DNA from 4 places in the Desulfurispirillum indicum S5 genome. Region 2 is predicted to be linked to each of the others. Evidence: riboswitches for the same ligand, from Rfam matches in the RefSeq annotation. Region 2 holds a riboswitch; each other region holds the start of a gene.
The links. A riboswitch is a leader RNA that binds a small molecule or an ion and turns the genes downstream of it on or off. The one in region 2 is predicted to bind cobalamin.

Region 1 (7,952 bases), 690 kb from region 2:
TGGGGCTGTGGTAGCCCACGACACGGCTGTAGATGTCGCAGGGGGTTCCTTTGACGCTGGCAAGCTGTTCTTCCAGTTGCTGAATCTGTGCTTCGCGCTGGCTCATGAGTGTGCTCCTGTCAGATTGATTTCGTGCAGGCCGTCCTGGCCTTTGAGTTCGGTAATCCGGGTCTGAATTTCCTGCCGCTGTTCCTGGGCGCAGTGGGGGCAGTGGGTGTGCTCGCCCTTGAGGTAGCCGTGAACAGGGCAGATGGAAAATGTCGGTGTGATGGTGATGTAGGGCAGGTGGTAGCGCCGGGTGATGGTGTCCAGCAGTTTGCCCACGGTGGTGCCGTCCTCCACGGCTTCGCCCAGGAAGATGTGGAAGACGGTCCCCCCGGTGTAGAGGGGCTGCAGCTGATCCTGATGGTCCAGGGCGGCAAAGAGGTCGCGGGTTTTCTCCACCGGTATCTGGGTGGAGTTGGTGTAGTAGGGGCGCTCTTCAGTACCGGAGGTGATGATGCCGGGAAGGGTCTGGCGGTCCTTGCGGGCCAGGCGGAACGAGGTGCCTTCGGCGGGGGTGGCCTCCAGGTTGTAGAGCACGTCTTCCTCCAGCTGGAACTGTCCCAGGCGCTCCCGCATGAATTCCATGACGCGACGGGAAAATTCCAGCCCTTCGGGATGGGTGATATCCACGCCGATAAAGTTCAGCAGCGCTTCGTTCATGCCGATGATGCCGATGGTGTTGAAGTGGTTTCGCCAGTACTCGCCAAAGCGCTGATGAATATCCTGCAGGTAAAAGCGGGAATAGGGGTAGAGGCCGTTTTCCGTCAGGCGCTCCAGGGCCTTGCGTTTGATTTTGAGGCTGTCGCGGGCCAGCTCCATCAGCTCGGCCAGCCGCTCAAAGAAGGCCGTTTCGCTGTCCACGCTGTGGGCGATGCGGGGCAGGTTGATGGTTACCACGCCAATGGAGCCGGTCAGGGGATTGGCGCCAAAGAGTCCGCCACCGCGCTTGTGCAGTTCCCGATTGTCCAGACGCAGGCGACAGCACATGCTGCGCGCGTCGTCGGGGCTCATGTCGCTGTTGACGAAGTTGGCAAAGTAGGGGATGCCGTACTTGGCGGTAGTCTCCATCAGCCTGCCCACCATGGGGTGCTGCCAGTCGAAGTCGCGGCTGACGTTGTAGGTGGGAATGGGGAAGGTGAAGACGCGCCCTTTGGCGTCGCCTTCCATCATCACTTCCATGAAGGCCTGGTTGAGCATGAACATCTCTTCCTGAAATTCCCCGTAGGTGCGTTCCTGGGGCTTTCCGCCTATGATGACCGGCTCGTCGCGGTGGGTGGAGGGGACGTACAGGTCCATGGTCAGGTTGGTGAAGGGCGTCTGAAATCCCACGCGGGTGGGGATATTCAGGTTGAAGACGAACTCCTGCATGGCCTGCTTCACTTCGGGGTAGGTCAGCTGGTCATAGGCGATAAAGGGTGCCAGGCAGGTATCGAAATTGGCAAAGGCCTGGGCCCCCGCGGCTTCCCCCTGCAGGGTGTAGAAGAAGTTGACCACCTGACCCAGGGCCGAGCGCAGGTGTTTGGCCGGCTTGCTCTCCACCTTGTCGGCCACGCCGCGAAAGCCGCGCACCAGCAGATCCTTCAGATCCCAGCCGCAGCAGTACACCGCCAGCAGCCCCAGATCGTGAATGTGAAAGTCGCCACGGGAGTGGGCTTCCTGCACCTGGCGCGGATAGATCTTATTGAGCCAGTAGCGGGCGGTGATGGTGGAAGAGATGTAGTTGTTGAGCCCCTGCAGCGCATAGGTGGTGTTGCTGTTTTCGTTGACCCGCCAGTCGCTGCCGCCCAGGTAGGATTCCACGATGCTCTCCAGACCTTCGAAGCTTTCGGTCATGGCCCGCATGTCGGCGCGCTGGTGGCGGTAGATGATATAGGCTTTGGCGGTTTTGGCGTGGCCACCCTCGATGAGAACCTTTTCCACGCAGTCCTGCACCTGCTCTACGGTGCAGGAACCGTACTGGCCGTACTGGTCCACCAGGGCGCGCAGCACCTGCAGGGAGAGGGCCGAGGCAATGTTACGGTCGCTGCCGCCCACCGAACGGGCGGCCTTGAAGATGGCAGTGGCGATGCGCTCCTGGTCGAAGGGGACAAAACGACCATCGCGCTTCATGACAGTAGTGATCATAGTTCAGGCTCCGTGGCTTCCGCCACTGTCCGTCCGCGAAGACGGCACATCATCCCGGCAAATATCCGGGCAGGCAGTGGCAGGGGTACGCATGTGATGAAAGAAATGGGTACGTGGGCCGCAGAGCGCTGGCTACAAAAGACGGGAACGTGAAGACAGAACTTCCATAGGAACATCCCTCCGCTGTGTGTTCTCGGGGCAGGTATCCTGGCTCGCCATCATCCTCAGCTCCGCCTTCCCGTGTTGTCACAGTGGCGCATGGAGCCTTGTCCGGCTTACAGTTGCGGGGGCAGCGACGGATTTTCACCGCACTTCCCTGAATCCCGGATCGATATAGTGCCCTGCCTCTGCGACCATGTCAACGGAAGATTTCCCACCCCCGGCTTCCCTTGATTGCCACGGGTTTCTGGAGTAGTATCTGCCCATCGGACTCGTATTTTTTTATCCATCTCGAATATCAGGAGGCATTCCATGCATGAAAAAAGTATAGCTCTGCTGAACAAGGCCGTATCTGAAGAAATCGCCGCGCTCCACCAGTATATGTATTTCCACTTTCACTGTGACGACCAGGGCTACGACCTGCTGGCCGGGCTCTTCAAGCGCACCGCCATCGAAGAGATGATCCACGTGGAGCGTCTGGCCGAGCGCATCCTCTTCCTGGGTGGCGACGTGGAAATGAAAGCCGGCTCCAACGTTATTCCAGAACAGGACGTGAATAAAATGCTGGAAATGGCTGCCAAAATGGAAGAGCAGAGCGCCATGGACTATAACCGCTGGGCCAACGAGTGCGGCACCAACGCCGACTCGGTCTCCAAGAAACTCTTCGAGGATCTGGTCATGGATGAAGAGCGTCACTACGACCAGTATGACAACGAAATCGACAACCTCAAGCGTTTTGGCGAAAACTACCTGGCCCTGCAGTCCATTGAGCGCAGCAAGAGCCGCAGCGCCGGACAGCCCGCAGAGTAAAACCCCTCAGAACATGTATATCCAGGGAGCGTCAGCCGGCGCTCCCTGTTTCTTTTGCTGGCCACGGCACCCCTTCACCCCTGCGACAGCCTCACCCACAGCACTTTCCTGCTGAAATGCCCGAATACCCTTGACAGAGGATCGAAAAAAGCGCTAGAAAGTTTGCGTAAACTAACATGATCGCCCGTGCCTCCACACTCACCAGAAGGTGAAGCAGCGTGAACGCGACGCACCCGGAAGAGCGACTGGAAGAGGGCATCCATGTCAGATCAGAATCCCCACGACATCTACCGCAACCACCACAAGGATATCCTGCGCTATTTCTCCAGCCGCGTATCCTCTTCCGGAACAGCGGCAGACCTGACCCAGGAAACCTTCCTGCGCCTGCTGCGCAGCTCCATCTCCCTGCTCAATCCCAAAGCGTACCTGCTGAAAGTTGCCCACAATGTACTGATCGACTACTATCGATCCGCGAGCCACATGCCCGTGGAGGATATCAGCCCCGAAGAACTGGAAAGTGCCATGGGCCGGGCTCCCTCAGCCGAAGACACCGCTTTGTCCCGTGAAGAGCTGGCAATCCTCATGGATGCCATCGCGGAACTGCCCCCCAGGGCCAGGGAGGTCTTCCGGCTCAAGCGCCTGGAAGGGTTGAGTTACAGCGAAATCGGACAACAGCTTGGCATCACGCGCAGCACTATCATGGAACATATGGCCCGCGCCCTCACCCACTGCACCAGACGCCTGGATGAGTACGCCACGCAACAGGAGAAATCATGAGCCAGCACCCGGAGACCTCCTTCACCCCGGACCTTTCATCACCCCAGAAACAGAGTCCAGACGAGCAGGCCATCGCCTGGCTTGTACGCCTGCAGGACGACCAGGCCAGCGAAACCGACCGCCGCGCCTGGTCCGCGTGGATGGACCAGAACCCCATCCACGCCCAATCCTGGCGGAAAATACAGCGCATCTGGCACGGCATGGAGGACCTGGCCCCGCGCCGGGCCAGCACCACCTTTCGCCACCGGGCACTCCGGCAACGCGCCTGGTCCACCCTGGCCACCGCCGCCGCCGTCCTTCTGGTGGTCGCAGGCATCACAAGTATCAGCCTGCACCACTCTCCCGGTCTGCACTGCCTGGGCGCAGACTACTGCACCCGTGCCGGTGAGCTGCGCCAGATTACCCTGGCAGACGGCTCCCGCATCTCCCTGGGGGCCGCTTCGGCCATCAGCGTCCAGATGGAAAACCACCAGCGCCAGGTAACCCTGCGCCATGGCGAAGGGTTCTTTGACGTTGCCCCCGACACAACTCCTTTCCGGGTAAAAGCCGCCGCAGGCGAAGTCCGCGTGCTGGGCACCAGCTTCAACCTGCGCCTTGAGCCCGCTGGCGCCAGGGTCGCCGTGGCCAGCGGCCAGGTGGAAGTTGACACCCTGGGGCACCAGGTAACCCTGAACCCCGGCCAGGTACTGCACTACGACACCAGCCGTCTCCAGCGCCTGCCCGACGTGGATGTCAACAGCATCGGCCTGTGGCGCCAGAAGCGCCTGCTCTACCAGAACACCCCGCTGGGTGAAGTCCTGCGCGACCTGGAGCGCTACCACAGCGCCCGCTTCAGCGTCGACCCGGACGTGGCCGCCATCCCGGTAACCGGAATATTCAGCGCCAGCGACCCCGAAGCAGCCCTGCACAGCATCGTCAACAGCTTTCCCGTGCGCATGAGCCGCTACACCCATTTTTTCATCCGCATATCCGCCAACTGACTGATGCCGCAACCGCACGAAACAACAGGGGCTCACCCTCGCCATAAGCATTAGCTTCGTTGAATTTTTAAAGATTATGCAAAAAATGTTTTCACCGGCCCGTACATTTTGCATGGTTTTCCGTCTTACCTGGTAGAGGGATCGATAACCAGAAAAGAGGAGAAAACACCGCATGCCCCGACTTAGAGCTTGTCCATAAATAATTATTGACCATTATGATAGTTTGCTATAGAATGATTCAGTGAGAGATCATTCATGGCGGTGATTTATGTCTAAAGTGCAATCATGGGAAGTCTCAGATGCTTTCTGGCAAAGAGTTGAGCCTTTGCTGCCAATCCAGCAAAGAGATCCTGACAAGACCTACAAACGCAAGCCTGGTGGCGGACGGAAGCGACTTGACCCCAGAATGGCGTTTTCCGGCATTGTCTATGTGCTGCGCACCGGTTGCCAGTGGAAAGCCATACCCAAGGAGCAGTTTGGTTGCGCCAGTGCCGTGCACAAGTACTTCATTGAGTGGAGTAAGGCCGGTGTATTCGAAGCTATTTGGCGTCAAGGGCTGGCTGAGTATGACGAGATGGAGGGAATTGCCTGGGAGTGGCAAAGCATAGATGGCGGAATGTACAAAGCACCAATGGCTCTTGAAACCGTAGGGAAGAACCCGACGGATCGGGGAAAAAAACGGGAGCAAGCGTCATGTCCTGGTGGACGGTCGTGGCGTCCCGTTGTCCATCGTCGTAACCGGAGCGAACCGGCATGATGTGAGCCAGCTTGAAGCTGTTCTTGATGGCGTAGTCTTCGAGAAGCCTGCAGAGCAGGAGCAGCATCTTTGCGCAGATTGTGGCTACAAGGGAAAGCAGGCGCTCAGCAGCATTCTTCAGCGCGGATACATACCCCATGTAAAGCAGCGAAAAGAAGAGATCGAGGACAAGAAGCGTGACCCATCAAAGAAGGCGAGGCGCTGGATAGTGGAAGCATCTATTTCCTGGTTCAACCGTTTCAGGAAGATTCATGTGCGCTTTGAGAAGCTTGAGGTCACTCACTACGGGTTGACGTGTCTTGCGGCAGCCATAATCACATACAGGAAAATCGGCGTAATTTATGGATAAGTTCTTAGCCTCATGGTACGCGCCTGCGCGCTTGTCGCTCTGGCGCTTTTCCTGAACGCCATACCCGCTCCCGCTGCCAACCTCGCCTCCTTCCACAGCTTCTCCATAGCCGCCCAGCCACTGGGCGGCGCCCTCCTGCAGTTCTCCCTTGCCACCGGCATTGATGTCCTGGTGGACGATCGCATCGTCCAGGATCATCAGTCGCCGGGAGTGCAGGGGCAGTGGCGCAGTGACCAGGCTCTGGAGCAACTGCTGGAAGGAACCGGACTCCAGTGGCACCTCAACGGCAACAACCTCATCACACTGACCCCTCACAGGACAGCTGACATGGAGCTTTCCGTGACGCCAGTCACAGAGCTTCAGGAGCTGCAGGGAGTCCCGCTTCCGGTGGGGTTGCGCCCCACAGAACGGGAACAGGTCGTCCTGGCTCCCGTAACCGTGCGCGGTACCCGCGAAGACGACGCCACCTTTCGCGCTCCCGCCTCGGTCAATATCATCACCCAGAGGGATATCGAACGCTTTCGCGGCACCTCCGTGGGCGACATCTTTCAGGGAACTCCCGGTGTACTCATTGGTGAAAACCGCAACAGTGGCGGACTGGACGTGAATATTCGCGGCATGCAGGGGCAGGGTCGCGTTCCGGTGCTCATCGACGGCGCGCGCCAGGAAACCACCGTCTATCGCGGCTATGCCGGCGTCTCCAGCCGCAGCTACGTGGACCCCGACCTGGTCGGCGGCATCCGCATCGACAAGGGCCCGGTCACGAGCGCGGAAGGTACCGGAGCCACCGGCGGAACCGTCAGCATGCGCACCATTGAAGCCGGCGACATCATCAAGCCCGGCAAGGAGTGGGGCATTCGCCTGCGCGGATCGCTCATGGGCAATAATTCGGGATCGGTACCTGCAGCGGGGACACCGGCCGGCTACCACCTGGGCGCAATCAACGATGACGGCGTCTATCGTATCGACTGCGCCCGCCCGGATATCTGCGAACAGCAGCATTTCACCGGGCGCTCCTACGCCCTGCCCGACAGCTTTGCCCCCGTCGAAGGCATGGATCGCCCCGACCTGTTTTCCCCCAAAAGCCACGCCGGCAGCATCGCCCTGGCCCGGCGCTTTGACTGGGGCAGCCTCCTGGCCGCCTACGCCGAGCGCAGCCAGGGGAACTACTATGCCGGCAAGCACGGCCCGGCACCGTACATGGATCTGTCCGATCAGCGCAAACTGGCCTTTTACACCGAAGTGCGCCCCAAGCGTGAAGGAGCTTCCCGCTTTCGCGCCGAGGAGCGCATCGTCAACAGCAACTACGCCAGTGAATCCCTGCTGCTCAAGGGCCAGTTCCACCTGCCCGCCGATCAGAGCCTGGAGTTGAGCTACCTGCGCTACGACAGCACCTACGGCGAACTCATGCCCTCCCAGTTGATGTGGTTCGGAACCGTACGCCAGACCAACAGCTCCACCGTACTGGCAGAGACCTACAACGCCCGCTACCGCTGGCAACCCGCCGAGCTCGACTGGGCCGACATACTCGTCAGCCTGTGGCAGACCGATACCCGCAGCCAGAATATTTTTTACTACCTTGAAGGCGACTTCTCCAACAACAGCGCCACGGAAATGGGCTCCGCTTCCGCCGAGCGCTACCAGCGTCGCGGCGCCGATCTCTCCAACACCATGCACTTCTGGAGTTACGGTCAGCCCGTTGTGGCCTACGGAATCTCCCTGCAGCACGAAGACCTGAGCCCCACCAGCAAGAGCGCGCAGATGGGCGATGATTTCTCCCGCGATGGCCTGCGCGAAGAGCTGAGTGCCTTCACCGCCGTGCAGTGGTACATGCACCCAAATGTCATACTGGATGGCGGCATGCGCCACACGCGTTTTTCCACCGAAGACCGCAAGGCTGCGGAGGTGAGCAGCACCAGCAGCCTGTGTGTAGACAGCTCCGGCGACGGTA
Region 2 (7,952 bases):
TGCCGTGTGACAGCAGCTGCTGGCGGATGGTGGGTATGTTTTTGACGCCCATGTAGACGACAATGGTAAAGCCCAGGGCGCACAGGGCGTCCCAGCGGTAGCTGGTTTCCAGAGTGTCGGCCTTGGTGTGACCGGTGATGAAGACCACTCCCGGCACGCTGCGCCGGTCGGTCAGGGCGCTCTGCACTCTGGCGGCCAGGGATGAGGCCGAGGTGACGCCGGGAATGATGGTGACGCGGGCACCCACGGCGCGGGCGGCTTCCACCTCTTCGATGGTGCGGGCGAAGACGGAGGTGTCGCCGCCCTTGAGGCGCACGACGCGCTTGCCCTGCTGCAGTTCATCCACGATCATGGCGTTGATCTGGGCCTGGGTCATGCAGTGGGCGTGGTAGGGCCGCTTGCCCACATCCCGGCCTTCGCAGGCGATGTACTGCTGGATGTCGGGATGGATAAGCCGGTCGTAGAGGACCACTTCGGCGTTGCGAATGGCTTCGATGCCGGCAAGGGTTATGGACTGGCCGCCCAGACCGGCGCCCACGATGATGAGTTCACCCATGGGTGCCCTCCAGTGCGATTCCGGCTTCCTGCGCGGCCTGCTCCAGGCAATCCAGGAAGATGCGGCGCACGGCGGGGTTCTGTCCCAGGCCCTCCAGCACCGTGGTCACGGTATAGCCGTCGCCCTGAAGCATGGTGAGCCACGAGTCCTCTTCGTCGCCGGCCATGTCGTTGCGGGCGTGGTCTCCGGCCACGTACATCAGGGGTTTCAGGAGCACGGAGCGCGCTCCGGCGGCGACCAGCTTTTCCTGTACGGTTTCAAAGTCGGGCAGGCCTTCCACCAGGCCAATGCAGACGGGGATGCCATACTGGCGGCGCAGCAGAATTTCCAGCTCGTAGTAGGCGCCCTGGGCCATGTGTTCGTTGCCGTGGCCCATGTAGACCAGGGCGGCTCCGGCGGCGCGGGCGGCGTCGATATCGGGTTTGAGGGCCGCTACCAGGGCGTCAAGCTGCTCACGGTGGTGAAAGGAGCCCAGCAGGGGCTTGCCGATGGCGACTTTGGCGAAGGGCTGCAGGTGGGGTTTATGGGCCCTGATGGCGCCCAGGGCTTCCACGCAGGCCACCAGGTCGCGGTATTCCTCGCCATCGACGATCAGCACGGGCTGCACCACGATGTTGCGGCAGCCTTCATGCTGCAGATCGGCCATGGCGCCCAGCACGTTTTTGACGGCAAAGATCTGCTGGGGAATGTTCGGGTGGTCACGGCGATATGCCGCGTCGGCGGCGCGCTCATGCCACTTGCGGCGGATGAAGTTGGAGGTGAAGGCCAGGCGGACGGGGATGCCGGGATAGCGCTGCTCGATGTCCCGCAGCATGGCCAGGATGGGTTCCAGGGTGGCGGGGTAGGTGGTGCCGAAGGCCGCCAGTACAATGGCGCTTTGGGGAACGGATTCGGGGTGTTTCATGGTCGTATATCCACCAGGTAGTCGCGGTTGATCATGGCTTCATCGAAGGTGGCCATGGTGCTCAGCATACTGAGGGCCGCATCCACAATGCCGAAGGCCAGGGGGCAGCCGGTGCCTTCGCCCAGGCGCATATCCAGGTGCAGCAGGGGTTCCAGCTGCAGTTCCGCCATAATGCGGACGTAGCCGGGCTCCGCCGAGCGGTGGGAGGGGATCAGGTACTCCCGCACCAGCGGATTGAGGCGGCAGGCCACCAGGGCGGCGGCGGCGGAGATAAAGCCGTCGATCACCACGGGGACTTTACTGTGGGCAGCGCCCAGAAAGCAGCCCACCATGCCCGCCACGTCCAGTCCGCCCACTTTGGACAGTACATCCAGGGGGTCGGCGGGGTCCGGCTGGTGCAGGGCCAGGGCGGCGCTGATGACCTGTTTTTTGCGGGCCAGCGCTTCGTCGGTGATGCCGCCCCCTTTGCCCACGGCCTCGTCGGCGCTGGCTCCGGTCAGGGCCATGAAGATGGCGCTGCTGCAGCTGGTGTTGCCGATGCCCATTTCGCCGGTGCCGATCAGGTTATAGCCTTCGTGTGCCAGCTCCTGAACCACCTGGATGCCGGTGAGGACGGCCTGTTCGGCCTCGTGGCGCTCCATGGCCGCTTCTTTGGCGAAGTTGGCGGTGCCGGGGCGCACTTTGCGCGCAATCAGGCCGGGGTGGGATATGTTGGGTTTGATGCCGATATCCACCACGCGCACATCGGCTCCATTGGCGTTGCTGAGCACGCAGATGCCCGTCAGGTTTTTGAGCATGTTGATGGTCTGAATGGCGGTGACTTCCTGGGGAGCGCAGGCGATGCCCTCTTCCACGATGCCGTGGTCAGCGGACATGACGATGGTGCACTTCCTGCGGGGGGCGGGGGTGATGGTGCCACTGATGGCGGCCACCTGGGCGGCGATGGATTCCAGCCTGCCCAGGCTGCCCAGGGGTTTGGCCAGGCTGTCAATGCGGGCCTGGGCGGCAGCGCGGATTTCGGCGCTGGGGGCGGTGATGGTGTCGATGATGGGCTTCATCACGGGTTGCCTCCCGTGGTGTCCGTGACGGTTCGGGCGGCACCAGGGGAATTCGGGGGAAACATCCGCTGCCATGGTAAGACTGACAGCGGGATACAAGCAAAAAAAGCTGGCATGAAAAAGCCTCCTGCGTTGTATCCCGGGCAAGCAGGGGAACACAGGAGGTACACGTTGCGAGCAAAACCCGAAAATGTCCGAACCGGCACCCACCTTCCATACCCGGGAAGGGTTGAGTACACAGGTCTGCCGTGCAGGCCTGTGTGATTCCGGCAGGTCTCCTGACTTGCGATTCATCCTCCCGATCGCCTTCCCAACCTGAGAGGCCAGTGGCAAAGTGATCCGTCGTCGTCGCTCACAGTGGCGGGTCCGTGGGGGAGTTGCACCCCGCTTCCCTTTTCATCTGACACGGGCAGTGCCAGACACCGGAATCTGTTGCTGTTTCTTTTACCGAAAGCGGGCGTTACTGTCAAAGCCATTCAGCGGGGGCGGAAGAAAAGTGTCTGCATCGGCAACTCTCCTGTCACAGGCACTCGGGAAGCGTGGGCAGGCGTTTGAGCAGAACCTCTCCGCTGGCGCAGTTGATGAAGACTTTACGGCCATTGATGCCTCCGGTTTCCTGGTGGCTGATGGGGTAGCCAAGTTCGCGCAGCAGGGTGAGGGTAACTTCCACATTGAGCTCTCCGACGCTTATCCAGGCGTGACGCCTTGGCTGGTTTGCCATACGGCTGCCGCCAAAGACGCTGACGGTGAGTTCGTGGGGTTTGACGCCACGGGAGCGGAAGGCGTCATGGAGAAAGCGCACACAGCCATCGGCGTACTTCAGGGGAGTGGTGGTGCTGGCCTGGCCGATGGAGGGCATCAGGGCATGGGTGATGCCGGTGATCTTCAGGCGTGGGCTGTGCATGATCACGCAGACGCAGGAGCCAAGGATGGTGTAGATGGTCTGAGGATGTTCACCGATAAGGGCCTCGGCTGGCTTGAGGCAGATGGCTTGGCTCAGTTTCCGCATGGTGCTTTCCGGTACTCTTGAGTGTTGGAGGTGTGATGCCATTCGTAAGCGTATCCATGAACTTCCCCGGCCACTTGGTGTGCTCCCGGAATGGCGGGAAAAGGTTCAGCAGGCTGCTGAAAAACCCTCATCTGCGGTGTTGCCCGCCGTCGCGCGTCATTGCAACGTACGGGAAGTACGCTTCATTCCACGCTCCGCGAGCGCCTTGCACCTGAGCATTTTTCAATTGCCTGCGTATTTTTTAAGTATTTCAGCAAGCTGTTGCCATCGTGAGGAGTTCCGGAAATTCTCGCACACCAGGCGGGGAATGGCACGGGGAAAATGAAAAAATGGCTGCATGCCTGAATGGCCTGGAAAACGGTACGCTGAATATATTCTGCATTCCTACTGGAAGCATGGGTAAAGAATGGGTAATTTGCCATGGAATAAGTTGATAAAAAGATATTGCAGAGACTTTCTCGGAACAGGTACAACACAGGTTCGGGCTCACTGAAAATGAAAGTGGTGAGAGGATCATGCGTATACCTTTGATCTGTATCGTGCTCTGCATGTCGTTGTCTGTGGCCTCAGGCGAAGAGCTCTTCACCTATGGTGCTTTCCTCAAGCATGGTTCGGTCATGCTGCTGATTGATGAACAGACGCGCACTATTCTGGATGCCAATCAGGCGGCTGTGGATTTCTACGGTTATGATATTGATACCCTGCGCCGGATGCACATGGGACAGATCAATATTCTGCCCGATGCCTCGGCGCAGCGGGCACTGCAGCTGCATCGTGAGGCACCTACGCAGTATGCGCACTTTCAACACCGCCTGGCTTCGGGGGAAATCCGGCAGGTGGAGGTTTTTACCTGGCTGTTTGAGCGACAGGGCCGAAAGGTTCGGCTTTCGACGGTCAGGGATCTCTCCGCTGGCAGTGACCTGATCTACCTGCTGGATCGAGTCTACACCCAGGATCGCTTTGCCGAGCAGATTGCGGGATTCGGGCACTGGACACTGGATCGAAACTCCATGCGGATTTTCCTCACCGAGGGGGCGGCGGCCATACTGGGCATTGGGGACCAGCAGATCTCCTATGACGAACTTCACGCCATGGTGGTGCCCGAGGATCGCATCACCCTGGACCACTTTCACCAGAACCTGCTGGAATTTGGTATGCGCAGTGAACAGACGCTGCAAATTACCCGGGCTGATGGCAAAAGCGCTTTCGTGCGCATCTTTGCCAGTTATGATCCCTTTACCAACGTGCTCACCGGCGTGATCAACGATATCACGGAACACACACGGACCCTGGATCGTCAGCAGCACCAGGCGACGCTGTTTATCATCGTCCTTGGCGTTCTGGTCGTCGGCCAGTTTGTCATCATTAACTTGCTGATGCACTTTCGCAAGCTGCGGAAGCGGGCGGAGAGCAACCTGCAGGAGCGGGAGACGGAACTCTCCTCGCTGGTGGCATCCATGCAGGATATTCTCTTTGTCTTTGACCAGGATGGACGCATCCGCAGCTTTCATGCTCCCGATCCCGAGTCGTTGCTCAGCTCGCCGAAAAAGTTCCTGGGGAAACACTTTCAGTCGGTTCTCCCAGCGGCAGTATCCTGCAAGCTGGAGCAGGCCCTGGATGAGGTCAATGCCACCGGCCTTCCCAGTCAGTTTTCCTACAGCCTTGACCTCCATGGTCAGAAACGCCACTACCTGGCGCTGGTAAGCCAGATGCGCGGCAGTGCCAGTGGCAGCTGCGGTTATCTGGCGGTGGTTCGCGATGTCACCACTCAGGAGCAGTCCCGCCACCTGCTGGCTCTGCAGGAAAAGCAGTTCCGCGCGCTGGTGGAAAACACCCAGGATCTGGTTCTCCGCTTTGACCGCGACGGGCGCATTCTCTTTGCCAATATCGCCTTTGAAATGACAACGGGTTTTGCCCGAGAGGATTTCAGCGGAAAGACCCTGCAGCAGATCAGCTTCGCCGATGATATCGAGAAGCTGCTGCGTCTTTCCATCGAGGATGTTTTTACCAGTGGCATTCCCAAAGTCATTGAGTTCAGCTATATGGGCATGGTGGAGTTGCAGTACTTTGAGTGCCAGATTACGCCGGAAATCGATCTGGAGTGTGACATCGTCTTCGATTCTGAGACGGCACTGTGCTTTGATACGGTGCTGGCGGTGTGTCGTGATATCACCGCCCGCAAGCGCAACGAGGACGGCATCAGACGCTCCCACAGCTTTTTCCTCTCGCTGCTGGACAACTTTCCCACCATGGTCTGGCGTACTGGGCCTGCGGGCCACTACGACTACTTCAACAGCACCTGGCTGGCGTTTATTCCCACCGACGTCAGTACTCCCTTTGAGGGCAACATCAATCAGCTCATTCACCCCGATGACTACGACCGCTACACCGAGGCTTTCTGGAAGGCCTTCCATGCCCGGGAAAACTTTGAACTGGAATACCGGCTGCGCCACCACAGCGGCGAATACCGGGAAATTCTCGACGTTGGACGGCCCATCTACGACCTCGATGATGTTTTCGCTGGGTTTATCGGCACCTGTTATGACATCAGCGAGCGCTTCCGCGCCGAGGAACGGCTGCGGGAAAAGGACAAGCTGCTGCTGATCCAGTCACGTCAGGCTGCCATGGGCGAGATGATCGGCAATATTGCCCACCAGTGGCGCCAGCCCCTCACCTCGCTGTCCACCACCCTGGAGGAGATTCAGGACGCCCGCGAATTCGGCGAACTCACCGATGCGTATTTTGACAGCATGGTGAGTAAGTCCATGGAGGCCATCGATTACATGTCACGCACCATCGACGACTTCCGCAACTTCTTCAAGCCCGATCGCGAGAAGGTGCCCTTCTGCCCGGAAGGGGTGCTGAAGCGCTCCCTGGCTTTGATCGATGCCAGCCTGAAAACTCATGGCATAACGGTCAGCATAGAGCACCTCCCCTGTCAGCATGGCCGGGTTTCCGGATATCCCAATGAGTACGCTCAGGTGCTGATCAATATCATCAATAATGCCAGGGATGTGCTGGTTGAAAGGCACGTTGCGCATCCCGCCATCCGCGTGAGGATTGAGGGACGGGATGCCGAGTGTATGCTGAGTATCGAAGACAATGCGGGCGGTATTTCCACGGACCCCATCGACCGGGTTTTTGAGCCGTACTTCAGCACCAAGGGCCCTGGACATGGCACCGGAATCGGCCTCTATATGGCCAAGGAAATCATCGAAAAAAATATGGGCGGGACACTGAGTGTGGCGAATACCCGGGAGGGTGCCATGTTCATGATCACCCTGCGCAAATGAGCCCGCCAGCTATCGCAGGACAGTCGCACGGACCTGTGCTCTGCTTCGGGTGTGTACACCGAGGCAGGTTGATTCACCCCATCAACCGGAGGATTTTCCATGGATAACAGTGAAAAATGGCTTGCCCGGCTGACGGTACTCTATGTGGAGGATGAGCCAGGCGTACGCGAGAATATTGCCAAGTTTCTGCAGCGACGCTTCAAGAAAGTCTATGTGGCGGAAGATGGGCGGGCAGGTCTGAAATTATTCCGGGAACACAAGCCGCACATGGTGATCAGCGATGTGCGGATGCCGGTTATGGATGGCCTGCAGATGAGCCGCGAGATCCGCAGGCTTCAGCCCGACGCCCATATTATTCTCACCACGGCCCACAGTGAGACGGATCTGATGATTCAGGCGATTGATATCGGCGTCAGCCAGTTTGTCCTGAAGCCCATCAGCCGCGAGAAGTTGCTGGAGAGTATCGGGCGCACCATGCGCGATGTGCTGTTGCGCGAGAAGGAACATCAGCAGATCCGGCTGATTCAGAAGATTCTCGACAGTCAGGACAGCCTGATCGTTGTGGCGGATCGCAGCAGCATTATCGGTGCCAACCGCGCAGCCCTGGACTACTTCCAGTGCTCCAGCCTGCAGGTGATGGCGCAGAATTACAGCTGCATCCGCCCGTTTTTCCTGGATGAGGACGGGTGCTTTTTTCCGCGGACCGAGAACTGGCACCAGGAAGCCCATGGTTCGTGCAAGATCAAGATGCTGGACAGCCGTACCCATCAGGAACGGTTCTTTGTCATGCGGGTCAAAAAGTTCCCCATGGGGGAGAATATTTCCATTATCACGCTGACCGATATGACAGACCTGGAGCACCAGCAGCAGGAGCTGGAAAAACTGGCGACCGTCGACCCGCTGACGGGCCTGCACAACCGCGCCAAGTGTTCGTTTCTGCTCAACCGCGAGATTCAGTATGCCCGGCGTTACCGTTCGCCGCTGTCGGTGGTGATGCTGGCGGTGGACTATCGTGATGATATTGATGTTTCCCTGGGACAGGAGTGTTCCGATGAAGTGCTGCTGTGCCTGGCTACCCTGCTGAAGGAAAATATCCGCAATTTTGATATTCTGGGGCGTTGGGACGATGAGG
Region 3 (7,952 bases), 490 kb from region 2:
CCGGCTTTCTGGGAAAGCTCACGCACCGTCTGCACAAGCCACTGCTCGCGCTCGTTACGCGGGCGCTCGATGATAACGGTGCCAGTCCCTTTTTTTGCTATCCATTTCGAAAGCAGCAGGGAGACAAAAGAACCGGACATGCCGAAGACAAAACAGAAAATGAGCAGGCTGGTCAGGTTGAGCCCGGTGCCCGAAGCATCCAGGATGGAACCAACGCCCAGCAGGCTCAGGGTAATGCTGGCGACGACAATGACCGCCAGGTTGGTAGCCAGAAAGAGCAGTATACGCATGCAACCCTCCTTGAAGAGTTTCACTGACGCTCAAGACGCCATGTGCGATGAATGTTAAAAAAAAATCCTTGAAAGCGCACAAATATTATCAAAATTCCCCTTGTTGACAAGGAAATTCGTCTTTATCTGGTAACACGAAAATAAATTTCGTAATATTTTTCTTGACTTTTTCGAGCGATAAAGCGTAGTTGTGGCAGGAAATACCGTGTATATGCACGTTGCAGGGAGATTTTCCATGAAGAAAACAATGCGATCTACCGGGCTTTTCCTGGCCAGCACCCTGGCGCTGCTGTCATGCTTCAGCATGGCTTCTGCCGGAACGCTGAAATTCTTTGCCAATGGCGAAGAACTGATAGCCGAGGGGTTTATGAGTCCGAAACTCACCAAGGATGGCTGGCAGCTGAATTTTGACCACGCCTTTGTGGTGCTCCAGAATATCACGGCCTACCAGACTACCCCGCCCTTTGACCCCGAGGTGGCCGATGCCATCACCTACAGCGCCAAGGCTTCCCTGGAAGGGATTCATGTGGTTGACCTGGCCCGCGGCAGCGTGGAAGAGCCACCAGTGCTGGTAGGTGTCGTTGAGAACGTCACGCCTGGTCACTACAATGCCCTTTCCTGGCAGGTTGTCAAGGCGGAGTCGGGCATGCTCAAGGGAGCGTCTATGGTGCTGATTGGCACCGCCCGGAAGGATGGTCGCAGTGTCAGCTTTCAGATAACTTCCGATGACGTTGCCACCTATCGCTGTGGCGAATTTGTGGGTGATGAGCGCAAGGGATTTGTCAGTAAGGACGAAGACGGTGATCTGGAAATGACGTTTCACTTTGATCATATATTCGGCAGAGCCGACAAGGATGCTGACGATGATGTGAATCTCGAAGGTATCGGCTTTGCTGTTTTCGCCGCTGGCGCTGACAGACTGAAGCTTCAGGGTATGCATGTGGGTCATGCCGGCGAAGGACACTGCAGTGTCCAATGGCACTGAGTCACTGCTGAAGAGGTGCAATGGCAGGTATCTTGACAAATGGGTACAGGTACCGTAAACACGTTTAGTTCTCATTTTCGGTGCCCGTATCCGGGTGAAAAGGGAAGAGGGGTGCAAATCCCCCGCGGACCCGCCACTGTAAGCGATGACGATGGATCACAAGCCACTGGCCCGTGCCGGGAAGGCGATCTGGAGGATGATTCGCAAGCCAGGAGACCTGCCGGAAAGTACACACGACCCTTCCCGGGTATGGAAGGCGGGTGCGCAGAGACGTTGGGGTTAACAGCCACGACGCCTTCTGGGTTCTTCCGTATCCGGGGCAGATCCCAGGAGGCTTTTTTATGTCCAGTGCGAGCTCTTGTTGTTCCCCCAGATATTCCGGAATATCACCGATGGTAATCGTTTCGGGCACTACCGTGTCAATGCGGTTTGCCCTGCTGGTTCTCTGTGCTTTTCTGTTGAGCTCGGGTATTGCCCATGCGCATGGTGTGGTTACCCGTACGGAAATCCAGAGGGTGATCTTCGTGGAAGCTATCTATGAGGATGGCACGCCCATGGCTGGCGCCCAGGTGGTGGTCTTTTCGCCTCAGAATCCCCGCACGCCCTGGCTGACCACTGTGGCCGATGAGCAGGGGCATGTGCGCGTTACCCCGGATCAGCAGATTTCAGGTACCTGGAGCATTCAGCTGCGACAGGCGGGCCATGGGGCCATGATCCATGTTGATCTGGGCGATGAGGATATTACCATTACTTCCCGTACAGAAACAGGAAGACTGCGCACCCTTCTCATGTTCGGCCTGGTCGTCTGGGGTGCTGTGGGAACGGCGCTCTATTTCCGCAAAGGAAAGAAGAGTCATGCATATTCCTGACGGCATATTGCCACTGCCGGTAACTGTTGGAGCTTTTGCGCTCACTATTGGCCTGACGGCAGTGGCAGTAGCAAGAATCAACCGCATGGCAGACCCCCGGGAAGGGATTCCCCGCGCGGCACTGTTTACGGCAGCTTTCTTCGTCCTCTCCACTGTGCATATTCCCATCCCTCCCACCAGCGCGCACCTTATGCTCAGTGGCATACTGGGTGTTATGCTGGGCTATTACGCGCTGCCAGCGGTGGTCATCGCCATTTTTCTGCAGGCAATCATGCTGGGTCATGGCGGGCTGACCACCATAGGCATAAATTCCCTGATCATTGGTATTCCTGCACTGGTGGCCAGTGGGGTTTATCGGATGATGCGTCCTGTGGCCATGCGTGGCGGCAACCTCCTGTATCTCGGACTGGCTTTTTTTGTGGGCTCCCTGGGGTCGGTGCTGGCAGTCATCATTTTTGCATCAACCGTACTCCTGTGGATGCCAGTACATATAGACGCTGCCGCTGAACGGGCGGCTCTGCTCGTCCTGGTGCTGGTGCATATTCCTTTAGTCCTCCTGGAGGGTGCCTTCTGTGCCTGGCTGGTGCACTATTTTCAGCGAACCAGCCCTGCGCTGCTCGACGAAAACATGGAGGCATAGCACGATCCATGGGGTGTTTTTGTTTTCTCCACCGTTGGGATCCGCGTTGTCGTTTGCTGGCTGCCCTGGTGCTGGCCTTCAGCTTTTCCTTTGTCAAAGCGCTGCATTTGCTGCCACTGATTCTGGGGGTTGGGTTTGCGTGTTCAGTGCTGGCGGGCCTTGGGCCAATGGCCCTCTTCAACCGTCTGCGTCTGCCATCGTTCATTATTGTGGCCATGGTGATTTTCCTCCCCTTTGCTGGTGGCCAGACGGTGCTGTTGGATCTCGGGATGGTCAGTGTCTCCCGTGAGGGGACGCACGCCGCTCTTTTGATTGCGGCCCGCTTTTATGCCATCATGATGGTGGTGTTCGCGATGATAGGAACCATGACCCTGGAGGTAACAATAAATACCTTGAAGTCCCTGGGGCTGCCGCCGGTGATGGCCGATATGGCCGGGCTTGTGCTGAGGTATTTCCATGTCATTGCCGATGACCATGGACGCATGACCACCGCCATGACCCTGCGCGGTTACTCGATAAAACCATGGTCACTTCTGTCACTGCGCACCATGGCCTGGCTGTGGGGCAGTCTGTTTCTGCGCAGCCATGAGCGTTCCCAGCGGGTCTACCAGGCGATGATCCTGCGTGGCTACCACCTGGGCAGACCGACAGGTCACCCGTTTCCTCCCTGGCGCCACCTGGTGTTGCTGGGGCTGGTGCTTGTGGTCTGCGCGTTTATTATATTTCTTCAATTACAGGCAGGATATTCCCATGGCTGAATCTCATACTCCGGTACTGCGTATTGAAGGGCTGTGCTTCTCCTATCCCGATACGCCCCATGTCATCAGAGCTCTGAATCTGGAAGTTCTGCCTGGAGAAAAAGTCGGTGTGATCGGGCCCAACGGAGCAGGGAAGAGTACGTTGTTTCTGCTGATCAGCGGTATCCTCGCGGCAGAGCAGGGCTGTATTGACTTTATGGGAAAGCCATTGCGAATCGGGCAGTTTCATCCTGACATGGCTTTGGTCTTTCAGCAGTCCGACGATCAGCTCTTCTGCCCGACAGTTCGTGAAGATGTGGCATTTGGTCCTCGCAACATGGGGCTGGATAATGTCACTGTGGAAAAGCGGGTAGCTGACGCTCTGGAGCGGACGGGAACATCCGCGTTTGCCCAGAAGGCGGTGCACCATCTTTCCGTGGGCCAGAAGCGCATGGTTGCCATCGCCGGTGCTCTGGCCATGGAGCCCCGTCTGGTGCTCTATGATGAGCCCAGTGCCAGTCTCGATATACGCTCTCGCCGCCAGCTTATCGGTCTGCTGCAACGCTCTCGCCACGCCATGCTGTTGGCTTCCCACGACCTGGAGCTGATTCTGGAGGTCTGTACCAGGGTGATCCTGATAGATGATGGTGCTATCGTGGCCGATGGCGAACCCCGAGCGATTATGGCCGATGAAGGGTTGATGTGCGCCCATGGACAGGAAAAGCCCCACTCACTGGTACCTCACCAGCTCCTGCACCACCACTGAGAGAACACCACAGCGCAGCTTTCGCAACCGAATCAGGATGAAAGATGCCGTCCCTTGACTTTGTCCTCACTGTACGCGTGAGTGGCTTCCACGACTTTGGGTCCGCAGACTCCCGCCCTTCCTGGCTTTTGGTTTGTATTTGCCTCTGCCGTGGCGGCAAGCTCTGCGTTCATAGTGTTCCGCAACGGTAAAGCACCCATCAGCTGCGTTGCCTGGCATTGCTCGTCACTGCTATGCAGGAGACTCCACCTCTTTCCGCGATTTGTCCACGTCCGGCAGCGGTGTATTTTCGATTGCCTGCTGATGTGAGGTATTTCGTCAATCTGTTAGAAGTTGTGGTGAGCGGCATAATCTGTTACAAACTGTCGAGAGTTCTCAATAGTGGGTTGTTATGGTACTTCGTTTTTTCGTGAGTCGTATATGCGTAGTCACCTTCGCCGCATTTCTTCTTTGGGTTTTTCTCCCTGCCGCTGCCAGTGCCACCCCACCACCGGCTGTTTTTTCCTGTGAACACCTGCGCCAGTATCATCCCTTCGCGCTTCCGACTCTTACGGTACTGCTGCTGCTGGCGGCAGTTCTTGGAGCTTTGCATATTCAGCTGAGTCTGCGGCTGGCTTCCCAAAAGCGCCTCTATCGTGAACTGCTGGACAGTCTGAGCGCCAGGGTGCTCATTTTCCATCCCGTTACAGCGGAAATCCTGGATGCCAATTCGGCGGCACTGGAATCCTCTGGCGTAGCTGCCACTGCTGATCTCAACGCAGAGTCTTCTTGGAGTGCGTCACCGTATTCCTTGGCTGACGCCAGAGAGCTGGTGCGCAGAGCCGTCGCAGAAGGTTCCCTGTGTGTGGAGTGGAAACGCCATCATGTCAGCGGTCTCCCCCTCTGGGAAGAGGTGACCCTGAAGACCATCACCATTAACGGGAAATTGACCGTGCTGGCAACGTGCCAGGATATCACCCGGCGCAAGGCATCCGAGGACGCGCTGCGCGAGAGCGAAGAGCGCTATCGGGCCGTTATCGGGGTTATGAACGAGGGGGTGACAATTCAGCAGGCTGATGGCACCATTGTTTCCTGTAATCCTGCTATTGAACGCATACTGGGTCTTGAGCCTGGTCAGTTGCTGGGAAGCAGCATGACCCGACTGAATCGCCCAGCTATCTATCCAGACGGTTCGGATTTTCCCAGTGAGGAACGTCCGACCCAGAAAGCCCTGCGCACCGGCCTTCCCCAGCGCAATGTGGTTATGGGTGTTGTACGTCAAAATCAACAGGTTACCTGGTTGCTGTGCAACAGTGAGCCCCTCTTTTTTCACGATATCCCTGAGCCCTCAATGGTCGTGACGACGGCCATTGATATTACGGCACTGCACGAGGCGAAGCGCCACCTGGATCAAAGTCAGCTGTGGCTTCAACAATTCGCGGAGCACACGGATACGGTCTTCTGGGTAAGTTCCCCCGATTGTGTCAACTACATCAGTCCCGCCTATGAAAAGGTTTGGGGCTACAGTTGTCAAAGTCTCTATGATGCTCCTGCTTCTTTCCTGAATGCGCTTCATCCGGATGATCGAGCGGCGACCCAGGAAACCATATACACCCTGAGTGAGCAGAGGCTGGGTTTTGACCTTGAGTATCGCATTATTCGCGCTGATGGCCGGGTTCGCTGGATCCATGCCCGCACCTTTCCTCTTCACGATGATCGAGGTGAGTTTACTGGCTGGGTTGGAGTTGCCGATGATATTACGGAGCACAAAGAACATGAAATCATGTTGCAGGACTTCAGCATCCGCATGGTGAAGGAAATAGAAGCTGAACTCTCCCAGCGAATGCAGCTGGAGCGCAGGTATCAGACGCTGGTTGAACAGTCGCCTGATGGAGTGCTGCTGTTGAATGGGCAAGGACAGGTTATCAGTGCGAATCCCGCAGCTGGCGCTATCCTGGGAGTTGATATTCGCGAACTTATCGGTGTGCGACCGTGGAAACTGTTTCAAACCACACAGCTGCTGGGAGCTCAGGAGGAATCTGTCGCTCCCCAGTCAATGCTGATGCAGCTCAAGCAGCAGCGCAAGGCTCGCTTCGCCTGGAATATTACGGTTCCAGGCGGACAGACAAAGAACATTGAAGTGATCATTACCGATATAGGAAAGAAGGACTCTGAACACTTCTTGATGTTGTGGCGGGATAACACGGAGGTACGGCAGCTGCAGCAGGAAAAGCGCATGCACGAGGCGCTTCTTATTCAGAAATCCAAAGAAGCCGAAATGGGGTCGATGATCGACACCATTGCCCATCAGTGGAAGCAGCCCCTCAATAATGTCGCAATACTTGCGCAGCAGTTACAGGAAATCTACCGTGACAATGAACTCACCGCAGCGGAGATGGATTTCCATGTTGCACGGATCCTCGACCAGGTTGACTACATGTCGGAGACCGTGTCGGATTTCCGACGGTTCTATTCTGCTTCCAGCGAGCTTGAGTCATTTGACCTGTGGCAGCAGACCAACGCCGTGCTTATGCTCCTGAAACCACGCCTTGATGCCTGTCACGTGAAACTGCGAATGCAGGAGCCCGTCACTTTGATGGTCAGAGGGTACACCAGTGAATACCGTCAGGTAATCCTCTGCATCGTGAATAACGCAATTGATGCTTTCGATGAACATCAGAGTGACGAGAAAATATTGACGATCACGTTTCACTCCCACCGTGACGCAGCAGAAGTCTGTATCTGTGATAATGCGGGCGGCATTGCTCAGGAGCTGCTTCCCCACAAACTTTTCGAACCATTTACGACAACAAAGGGAGCTCGTGGTGGTACTGGAATTGGCCTCTCCCTGTCCCGTACCATCATAGGAGAGAAAATGTCTGGGCAGTTGATGGCAACCAATCGCGACAATGGCGCTTGTTTCACGATTGTGCTCCCTGTATCTCCCTGAAGTGCTCTTCCCGTTGTCAATCACTCAGGAAACCACTCTGAAAAAAACTATTTCCGTTCAAGCGATCGCGAGAATCTCATCTTGTTGGCCGTGTAATGTACTTCATCGCGATTATGGAGAACCTGGGGGAAGATTTTTCGCTATGTCTCTGGAGAATAGTAACCTACGGAGGATTTAAGCGGTTATCAAATGGTAGCGAATTGTAACATTATTTATCTGTTGGTCTAATAGGAGCTTTTCTTGACAGTGCTGAGATAGTTATGACATAGTTGCCATTCGCTCAAATTGCTGCCATAGCGATGCTTTTCACGCGAAAGGAAGGGGTTCCTGGAGGGGGGGGGTCATGCAGGTTCTGTTTCGTTCCATTGTCAGATGTGCGCGTGGGCTGGTGGTGCTGCTGCTGAGTACGGTGCCCCTGTATACCTTTGCCGCTGATACGCTGACTATCGGGAGCAGTAATAACTTCCCTCCGGTGAATATGCTGGATGAGCAGGGTCGGCTGCAGGGTTTTGGACGTGATCTCTCTTCGGCTGTTGCCGATGCCATGGGATTGCGTACCCGCTACCAGCACTCATCCCGTTATTCCGAAGTGCTGCAGTGGCTGGAACAGGGTCGTATAGACCTGATTCACGATACCGCCTGGACCCCTCAGCGCGCCGAATTCCTGGATTTCAGTGACCCCATCCTGGAGATGCCCGAAGTCATATTCGTTCGACCGGAACGTTTTGATATTGTC
Region 4 (7,952 bases), 380 kb from region 2:
GGAAAAGGTCAGCGCCCGCGAGCTGCTGCGCCGCACCAGCATTGTGCTGCAGAACACCGACCACCAGCTGCATATGAAGACCGTGCGTTCGGAACTGCACTCGGCCGCTGCCAGCTCCCACGCCGGTGTCCGTCCCGCAGAGGTGGAAAAGCTGCTGCGGGAGTATCGGCTGGAGCACCTGGCCGAGCGCCACCCCCAGTCTCTCTCCGGCGGAGAGCGCCAGCGCCTGGTCATCGCCTGCGGACAGATCCGCCAACCCTATATCTTTATCCTGGACGAGCCCACCAGCGGGCTCGACGGGGAAAATATGGCCATTATCGCCGACAACCTGGCCCGTTTTGCCGGGCTGGGGGGGTGTGTCCTGCTCATCAGCCACGACCTGGAGCTGCTGCAGCGGTCCTGCACCTGCAAGCTGGAGCTGGGCGCACCAGCAGAAAAAGACCTCGTGAACGTATCCTGAAAAATCCCATAAGGAGCCATGTCAATGACATCAGTGCCAGAAACCTTACAAGACGAAATACGAGCCATCGTTGAAAAGAACCCCAGCATCATGCTTTCCCAGCTGGCCCGCGAGCATGGCCTGGAAGAAGGCCAGATCATGCCCCTGCTGTCCCCGGACATGGCAGTTGCCGTACCCGCAGACCATTTTATGGATCTGTGGAAGGAAATATCGCAATGGAAACGCATTACCTTTATCGTCGTCAATGAAGGCATGGTGGTGGAGGTGAAGGGCACCCTGCCCCAGGGCAGCAGCGGGCATGGCATGTTTAATCTGCACGAGGCCGACAATCCCCTGGGCGGACATATCTTTATCGGCAAGCTGGGCTCCATCTGGCTGCTGTCCAAGCCCCACTTCGGGGTGGAAAGTCACAGCGTGCACTTCTTCACCCGTGAGAACAAGCCCATGTTTGCCGTCTATGTGGGGCGTGATCCCGAAACCCGTCAACTGCTCGAAGAGGTAAAAAACCACTTCCTCACGCTGAAAGCCAAATATGGAGACCATTCATGAAAGCTCTGGTTGCCTATTCCAGCCGCACTGGCAATACCCGCATGATTGCCGACGCCATTGCTCCGGTTTTGCCCGGTGACGTGGAAACCGTCTCCGTGGAGTGCGCCCCTCAGACCCTTGACCATGATTTTGTCGCCATCGGCTTCTGGGTGGATAAAGGGGTGCCCGATGAACAGGCTCAGGAATTCATGAAGCGTCTCCGGGGAACGGTGGTTGGCCTGTTCGGCACCCTGGGGGCCTGGCCCGACTCCGATCATGCCCGTGAGTGCATGGAGAGTGCCGTGCGCATGATGGAGGAGAATGATAATCGCGTCATCTGCCGCTTCATGTGCCAGGGCAAGGTGGATCCCAAGGTGGTGGAGGCCATGGCCCGCTACGCGCCGGAGCGCCACCCCATGACTCCGGAGCGCAAGGCGCGTCTGGAGGAAGCTGCCAAACACCCCGATGAAACCGATACCATGAATGCCGCCAAGGTCTTTTCTGCGGCCGTGAAAGAGCACTTTGCGCTGGCGGGACGCCCCTGATGGAATTTCTGCTGACCCTGGCGGGCTTCATTGGCCCCATTGGCGTTATCCTGGTGGTACTGGGCGGCATCGCCACCTACCTGTGCCTGCGCAACGGCATCTACCTGCACCTGGTGGGCCGGGATTTCTGCCGCCGCTTTGACAATCTGGGCAATCGCCAGCAGGGCTACATTGACGAGCTGTGCGGCACCACCACGAATCCCCTGACCCAGATTGTGGCCAGTGTGGTGAAAACCCACGCTGAGCACTCCCAGGATCTGCGGGCGGAAGTGGCTTACCTCTTCCACCGCAACTTTGAGCGGGTGAACAAGCACGTGACCTACCTGCGGTTGATTGCGGTGATATCACCGCTGCTGGGGCTCATGGGCACCATGGTGGGCATGGTGCGGGTGTTTCAGGAGATTGCCGCCAGTGCCGTTCCCCAGCAGGATATGCTGGCCGCCGGTATCTGGGAGGCCATTCTGACCACTATCCTGGGGCTGGGCATCGCTGTGCCCACCCTGGTGTTCTACTATGTGCTGAGCCTGAAACTTAAAGGCTTTCGCATTGAAGCCATTGAGCACAGCTACCGGGCAGTGGAGCTGCTGGACGTGCGCTGCCCGGTGGAGCGGGAGGCATCCTGATGCACTGTCCCTTTGATCATGACGACGATCTCATGGATGAGCGCATCGACCTGACCCCGCTGATCGATGCGGTTTTCCTGCTGCTTATCTTCTTTATCATGGCCACCACTTTTCTGCGCCCGGCCCTGGAAGTCAGCCTGCCCGACAGCGAGAGCGCGGCAACCCTGGAGCAGCGCGATTGGCTGGTAATCACCATTGCCAGGGATGGGAACATCTACCATGGCGATGACGTGATATCGCGCTCGGAAGTGGCGGCACTGCTTCAGCATCACCCCGACAAACCTCTGAACTTTTATGTGGATAAACATGCGCCTTTTGAATCTTTCGCCCATGTGGTGGATCAGGCTCAGGCCCAGGGAAGAGTGGACTTTGTGGTCACGACTCTTCCCCATGACCGACGCTGAGTCGTATGAACGCCTCAGCTCCCGTCTGGCCCTGCTGCTGACCGTCCTGCTTGGCATCAGCCTGCTGGCAGCCATGGCTGCCCCTGAGCCTGCGGCGCGTGAGCCGCTGCGCCCACCGGCGCAGCCACTCACCATGGCCTTCGCGTCACCACCTGCGTTGCCGGAGATTCCCAGTCCCCCACCGCCACCGGTCGTCAAGCCCGTGACCCTGCCCGAACCACCGGCAGAAAGAGTTCCGGTGAACCCCGTGCCGGTTCCCGCAGAGCCGATACCGGAAGTTGCGCCTGAACCCGAAACCGTCGTTCAGGAAGCTGAACAGGAGCAGGTTCCGGACGAAGTGATTCCGGAAACTGCCGAAGTGCCACCAGCGGATTTTGAAGCGGTGGCTGAGGCGAATGCCCCCGTCAGCCAGGCTGCGCATGAATCCCACCGGCAGGCAGACCTGCTGGATGAATTGCTGCGCGCCGTGGAGTCGGAGAAGTTCTACCCCCTGCCAGCGCGGCGCATGGGCCTGGAAGGGGAGTTGATGATTACGGTCACTCTCGACGAACAGGGTCGCCTGGTGGAGTTTCTCATCGAAGAGCAGGGCAGCCACCGCCTGCTCAGACGTGCCGCCGAACAAACCCTGGAGCGGGTCGCCCGCTCCTTTGTGGCCGACCTTTCCGGGTCATCACCGGAGTCCCTGCGCTTCCCCCTGCGCTATGTGCTTGAGTGAGAAGCGTGGACTGCCCTGTTTTCCGGTGGGTTCAGCATTTTCCTTCAGGCCGTCACGATTACGATTGGCTGGCGGCCATTGCAGGACTCAGGGCTGAGCGCATGGCGGTGGCGGCGCTGACCATGTTATGAATGCTGGCGCGAACCTCTGGCCAGGTGCGGGTTTTCAGTCCGCAGTCCGGGTTTACCCAGAGGCGTTCTGCGGGAAGGATCTGCAGCGCGCGGCAGAGGAGACTGGATATCTCTTCCACCGATGGAATGCGTGGACTGTGGATGTCCCAGATACCGGGGCCGATGTCATTGGGATAGCGGACATTCTGGAAGGCCTGAAGGAGCTCCATGTGGCTGCGGCTCGCTTCAATGCTTATGACATCGGCATCCATGAAAGCTAGCCATTCCACAATGTGATTGAAATCGCTGTAGCACATATGGGTGTGAATCTGCGTGTGCTTCCGGACCCCTGAGGTGGTCAGTCGAAAGGCATCAACAGCCCAGGAAAGAGAGTCGCGCCACTGTTCCCGTCGCAGGGGAAGTCCTTCGCGCAAAGCGGCTTCATCAACCTGGATGATTCCTATACCAGCCTCTTCCAGATCAAGCACTTCAGCGCGCATGGCAAGAGCCAGTTGCAGACACGTCTCGCGGCGTGGTTGATCGTCGCGTACAAAACTCCAGTTCAGCAGGGTTACCGGGCCGGTAAGCATACCTTTGACCGGTTTTCCTGTCAGGGATTGAGCATACTGGGTCCATTGTACGCTGATGGGATGCGGTCGCTCCACGTCGCCGTAGAGAACCGGTGGTTTGACGCAGCGGCTGCCATAGCTCTGTACCCAGCCGTGGCGGGTAAAACAGAAACCCTCCAGGTGCTCGGCAAAGTACTCCACCATGTCGGTACGTTCGAATTCTCCATGCACAAAAACATCAAGGCCGGACTCTTCCTGGAAGTCAATGACCTGACAGATGTATTCCTTGATCGTCTGTTGATACTCTTCCGCGGTTATGTGCCCCTGGCGGAAGCGATGACGGACTGCCCGGATTTCCGGTGTCTGCGGGAAAGATCCTATGGTCGTAGTCGGCAGCAGGGGTAGGTTGAAACGTTCACTCTGGGCGATGCGCCGCTGATCAGAGGTCTCCTGACGCACAGAGATTTCGGGGGTGAGGGCTTCCATCTGGTGTCGTACGGATTGACGCCTGACGCGTTTGCTGCCTGCCCGTGCCGCCAACGCCTGGCGATTCTCCTCGAAGGGTGCCGCGACTGGTTCGCCGGCAAGGGCGGAGCGCAGCAGATTCAGTTCGCCGCACTTCTGGCGGGCAAAGGCAAGCCAGTTGAAAATTTCCGGATCCAGCTCATGCTCCAGTTCAAGGTCAACGGGAACATGGAGTAAAGAGCAGGAGGTTCCCAGCATGACCTGCTCTTCGCCAATCCACTGTGACGCGTATTCGGCCACCTCGCGTGCCTGGTCAAGATCGGTGCGCCACACATTGCGGCCGTCCACCAGCCCCAGAGAGAGATACCTGGATGTTGGCCACTGGCTCAGGAGGGCGGGCAGCTGATCCGGCGCGCTTACCAGGTCGACATGCAGGCCAGTGACAGGCAGATCCAGAGCCAGTTCCAGGTTTTCTTCCAGGCCGCCAAAATAGGTGGCTACCAGTATCCGCGCCGGGTTTGCCGCGTTTTGCAGGCGCTTGTATACGGCCGTGAATTCAGCACGGGCCGCCCTGGGGAGATCACTGGCCAGGATGGGCTCATCCAGTTGAATCCACTGGCAGCAAGTGGCAAGTCGGGTGAGAATAGCCTCGTACACTGAGACGAGGGCATCCAGATGCTGCCAGCGGTCAAAACCTTCCACCGTCTCCTTGCCCAGGGCCAGAAATGTGAAGGGGCCGGGGAGTACGGGCTTGGCGGGAAAACCTGCCTGGATCGCCTCTTCAAGGTGATCAAAAAGATCACTGCTGGAGAGCCGGAACTGCTGCTTTGGAAAGAACTCCGGCACAATATAGTGATAATTGGTATTGAACCATTTCGTCATTTCCATGGCTGGAGCACTCGCATTGCCCCTCACTCCACGTGCCATAAAGAAGCGCGTGTCCAGGTCTGCCTGTTCACCTTCCCGGCGGAAGCGTTCAGGTACTGCACCCACCATGGCGATCATGTCGAGCATGTGGTCGTAAAAGGAGAAATCTCCTACGGGGACCAGGTCAATACCGGCGCGCCTCTGAAGTTGCCAGTGCAGACGGCGCAGAACGCGGCCATCGGCCTGAAGGCTCTCCAGGGTGGCTGTTCCCTTCCAGTAGGCTTCAAGAATGGTTTTCAGTTCACGGCGTGAACCCATACGGGGAAATCCAAGTGTGTGCGTCAGCATAGTCAGCTCCTTTTCTGGAATTGGTACCCAAAGTAAAGGCACTGACAGCGCTCAGCGTGCATATTCCCGATGACGGACATACACGCAGAAAACGCAAAACCCATCCCCTGCTGGCAGGAAATGGGTGTAAGGAAGAGTTATCGCGAATCTGCAGCGGTGTTCAGCCATGAGCAGAATTCGTGTACCCCTGCTCTACACCCTGGCGCGAGGTGCTGTCAGGCCTGAGAACAGGGCGTCTTCTGGCTTCCGGCTTTTTTCGCTCCATGGCCTTCCCAGATAACTATCCAGTGACCATGCAGCATGTGTCCGGTTACAGCGGCGCGTCCGCGACGGATTTTCACCGTCTTCCGTTTCCTGCTCTCGAATCTGTAATGGGAGGGAGGGTTTTCACCAGTAATACGGGATCTGCCCTCATCTGTCTCTATGGATACCGCACTCTGGCATGGCAGGTCAACCGGTAAAATGCAATTGGAATGGCGTGCCATTCCTGGAGTCACGCTTTGGTGGTTCTGCCTTCTACGGGCATGGACATTCTCGAGGGAGGAAGGTATGGTGAATTTTCTTAGGAAGCATGTTTGCCTGGAGGTGTCATGGGCTCTCTGAGTTTTTCAGGTCGCCGTGTACAAGTGTTGCGTTTTCTGTTGGTGTTCTCAGTGATCCTGGGAGTTTACGCCGAAGTGTCCGCTGGGAGCCACGCTGTGGATATTCACCTGCAGACTGCCACGGGTACGCTGCGCGGTACCCTGCAGTTGCCGGAAGCGGCGGGGAAAACGGCGGCGGTGGCGCTGATTATTGCTGGTTCCGGTCCCACGGATCGCGACGGAAACACCGTGGGGCTGCCGGGGCGAAACAACAGTCTGAAGATGCTGGCTGAGGAGTTGGCGCGTGCGGGCTATGCTTCCGTGCGTTATGACAAGCGGGGCATCGGGGCCAGCAACCAGGCGGCACTGGATGAGTCGCAGCTACGGCTGGACACCTATGTTCAGGATGCCGCCAGCTGGATGGAAATGCTTGTCGCCGATTCGCGTTTTGACTGTGTTGTGGTTATCGGTCACAGCGAGGGAGCCCTGATCGGCATATTGGCAGCTCAGCAGCAGCCACACTGCGCCCGTGTCACCCTTGCCAGCCCGTCAGGAAGTGCCGCAGATCTGCTGCGCCACCAGTTATCCGGGCTTTTGCCGACGGATCTTGAGCGTGCAGCGGCGGCGATTATCCGGTCCCTCGAAATGGGGGAGACGGTGCCGGTTGTGCCGCAGGAACTGGCCCTTCTGTTCCGTGAGAGTGTGCAGCCATACCTGATCTCCTGGTTTCCTTACCAGCCTGCCGAGGAGCTGCAGAAACTGAGTACTCCCGTTGCCATCTTCCATGGGCAGACCGACATGCAGGTGCCGGTCGCTGAGGCTCAGGCGCTTCAGGCGGCGAATCCCGACGCGCGGCTTCATGTGATTCCCGGCATGAATCATATTCTCAAGCTGGTTGAAGACGATCCGCAGGCGCAGCGGATTTCCTATGAAAATCCGGATGTGCCGCTGGCACCGGAACTGGTGCGGCAGCTGGTGAATTTTCTGAATGAAGCCCTCGTGCCAGCAGAGGAGCTGCCATAGGCTCTGCGAACCTGCAGAACCCAGATATCCCATCCGGGAGCCGGTATGGCTGCTGTTGCCAGAATATGCAGAGGAGATAGCCCGCACGTGTCTGCGTGTTCCGTGGTTGATTCCTCCGGCGGCCTGTGTCACTGTACGGTCTTCTGAAGGCAGAGGCAGGAGGTTTCGTGTGCGCGGCGGCAAAAGCGACTCGGGTTTTCACACCATGAAGAATATGGCGGAGCTGCCCGCCGATCTGCTTGACACTTACCTGGAGCGATGTCAACGGCGAACAGCTGACAAAAATGGCATCCTCTTCGGCCCTCACGAGGCTCCCGACTTTATCTACATGGTGTTGCAGGGCAGTGTGCGCATCTTCCTGAGCTGCCCCAACGGCAAGGAATTCACCATATCCGTTTTGCAGCGCGGCGGTGTCTACAGCGGTCATGCGCGGGGGTTCGGCATGGCCATGGCCGCGCAGACCCAGATTGCCCTGGTGCATGTCAGCGATTTTCGCGAAATCATGGAGCAGAACCCGGCCTTTATGCTCAGTGTGGTGGCCATCCTGGGTGATGCCCTGAAAAATACGGTAAATATTATTGAAAACCTGGCATTCCGCGAGGTGGACAAGCGGCTCATGCACTACCTGGCTGAAGCCATTCGCCGCAGTGGAGAGCCGGTGCGCGAAGGTATTCTCCTGGATATGGGTCTGACCCAGGAGCAGATCGCCACGGC

Region 1: another riboswitch for cobalamin. It lies ahead of SELIN_RS11830 (ribonucleoside triphosphate reductase); the one in region 2 lies ahead of cobT (nicotinate-nucleotide--dimethylbenzimidazole phosphoribosyltransferase).
Region 3: another riboswitch for cobalamin. It lies ahead of SELIN_RS06350 (hypothetical protein); the one in region 2 lies ahead of cobT (nicotinate-nucleotide--dimethylbenzimidazole phosphoribosyltransferase).
Region 4: another riboswitch for cobalamin. It lies ahead of metE (5-methyltetrahydropteroyltriglutamate--homocysteine S-methyltransferase); the one in region 2 lies ahead of cobT (nicotinate-nucleotide--dimethylbenzimidazole phosphoribosyltransferase).

The regions. Positions count from the first base shown of each region.
Region 1 is NC_014836.1:2,522,080-2,530,031, forward strand. It holds gene nrdD (anaerobic ribonucleoside-triphosphate reductase) at 1-106, opposite strand, end outside; gene SELIN_RS11830 (ribonucleoside triphosphate reductase) at 103-2,169, opposite strand; cobalamin riboswitch at 2,350-2,542, opposite strand; gene SELIN_RS11835 (bacterioferritin) at 2,641-3,138, shown strand; gene SELIN_RS11840 (RNA polymerase sigma factor) at 3,400-3,915, shown strand; gene SELIN_RS11845 (FecR family protein) at 3,912-4,895, shown strand; one part of gene SELIN_RS14885 (IS5 family transposase) at 5,164-5,568, shown strand; one part of gene SELIN_RS14885 (IS5 family transposase) at 5,570-6,001, shown strand; gene SELIN_RS11860 (TonB-dependent receptor) at 6,014-7,952, shown strand, end outside.
Region 2 is NC_014836.1:1,829,539-1,837,490, reverse strand. It holds gene cobA (uroporphyrinogen-III C-methyltransferase) at 1-556, opposite strand, end outside; gene SELIN_RS08665 (sirohydrochlorin cobaltochelatase) at 549-1,460, opposite strand; gene cobT (nicotinate-nucleotide--dimethylbenzimidazole phosphoribosyltransferase) at 1,457-2,518, opposite strand; cobalamin riboswitch at 2,770-2,960, opposite strand; gene SELIN_RS14050 (chemotaxis protein CheD) at 3,039-3,527, opposite strand; gene SELIN_RS14045 (PAS domain-containing sensor histidine kinase) at 4,043-6,820, shown strand; gene SELIN_RS08640 (response regulator) at 6,920-7,952, shown strand, end outside.
Region 3 is NC_014836.1:1,343,547-1,351,498, forward strand. It holds gene htpX (protease HtpX) at 1-290, opposite strand, end outside; gene SELIN_RS06345 (hypothetical protein) at 526-1,275, shown strand; cobalamin riboswitch at 1,337-1,514, shown strand; gene SELIN_RS06350 (hypothetical protein) at 1,692-2,144, shown strand; gene cbiM (cobalt transporter CbiM) at 2,131-2,784, shown strand; gene cbiQ (cobalt ECF transporter T component CbiQ) at 2,793-3,542, shown strand; gene SELIN_RS06365 (energy-coupling factor ABC transporter ATP-binding protein) at 3,535-4,287, shown strand; gene SELIN_RS06370 (PAS domain S-box protein) at 4,679-7,216, shown strand; gene SELIN_RS06375 (ATP-binding protein) at 7,560-7,952, shown strand, end outside.
Region 4 is NC_014836.1:2,206,420-2,214,371, reverse strand. It holds gene SELIN_RS10390 (ABC transporter ATP-binding protein) at 1-460, shown strand, start outside; gene hutX (heme utilization cystosolic carrier protein HutX) at 485-1,009, shown strand; gene SELIN_RS10380 (flavodoxin family protein) at 1,006-1,533, shown strand; gene SELIN_RS10375 (MotA/TolQ/ExbB proton channel family protein) at 1,533-2,156, shown strand; gene SELIN_RS10370 (ExbD/TolR family protein) at 2,156-2,560, shown strand; gene SELIN_RS10365 (energy transducer TonB) at 2,526-3,275, shown strand; gene metE (5-methyltetrahydropteroyltriglutamate--homocysteine S-methyltransferase) at 3,334-5,634, opposite strand; cobalamin riboswitch at 5,847-6,020, opposite strand; gene SELIN_RS10355 (alpha/beta hydrolase) at 6,333-7,238, shown strand; gene SELIN_RS10350 (Crp/Fnr family transcriptional regulator) at 7,408-7,952, shown strand, end outside.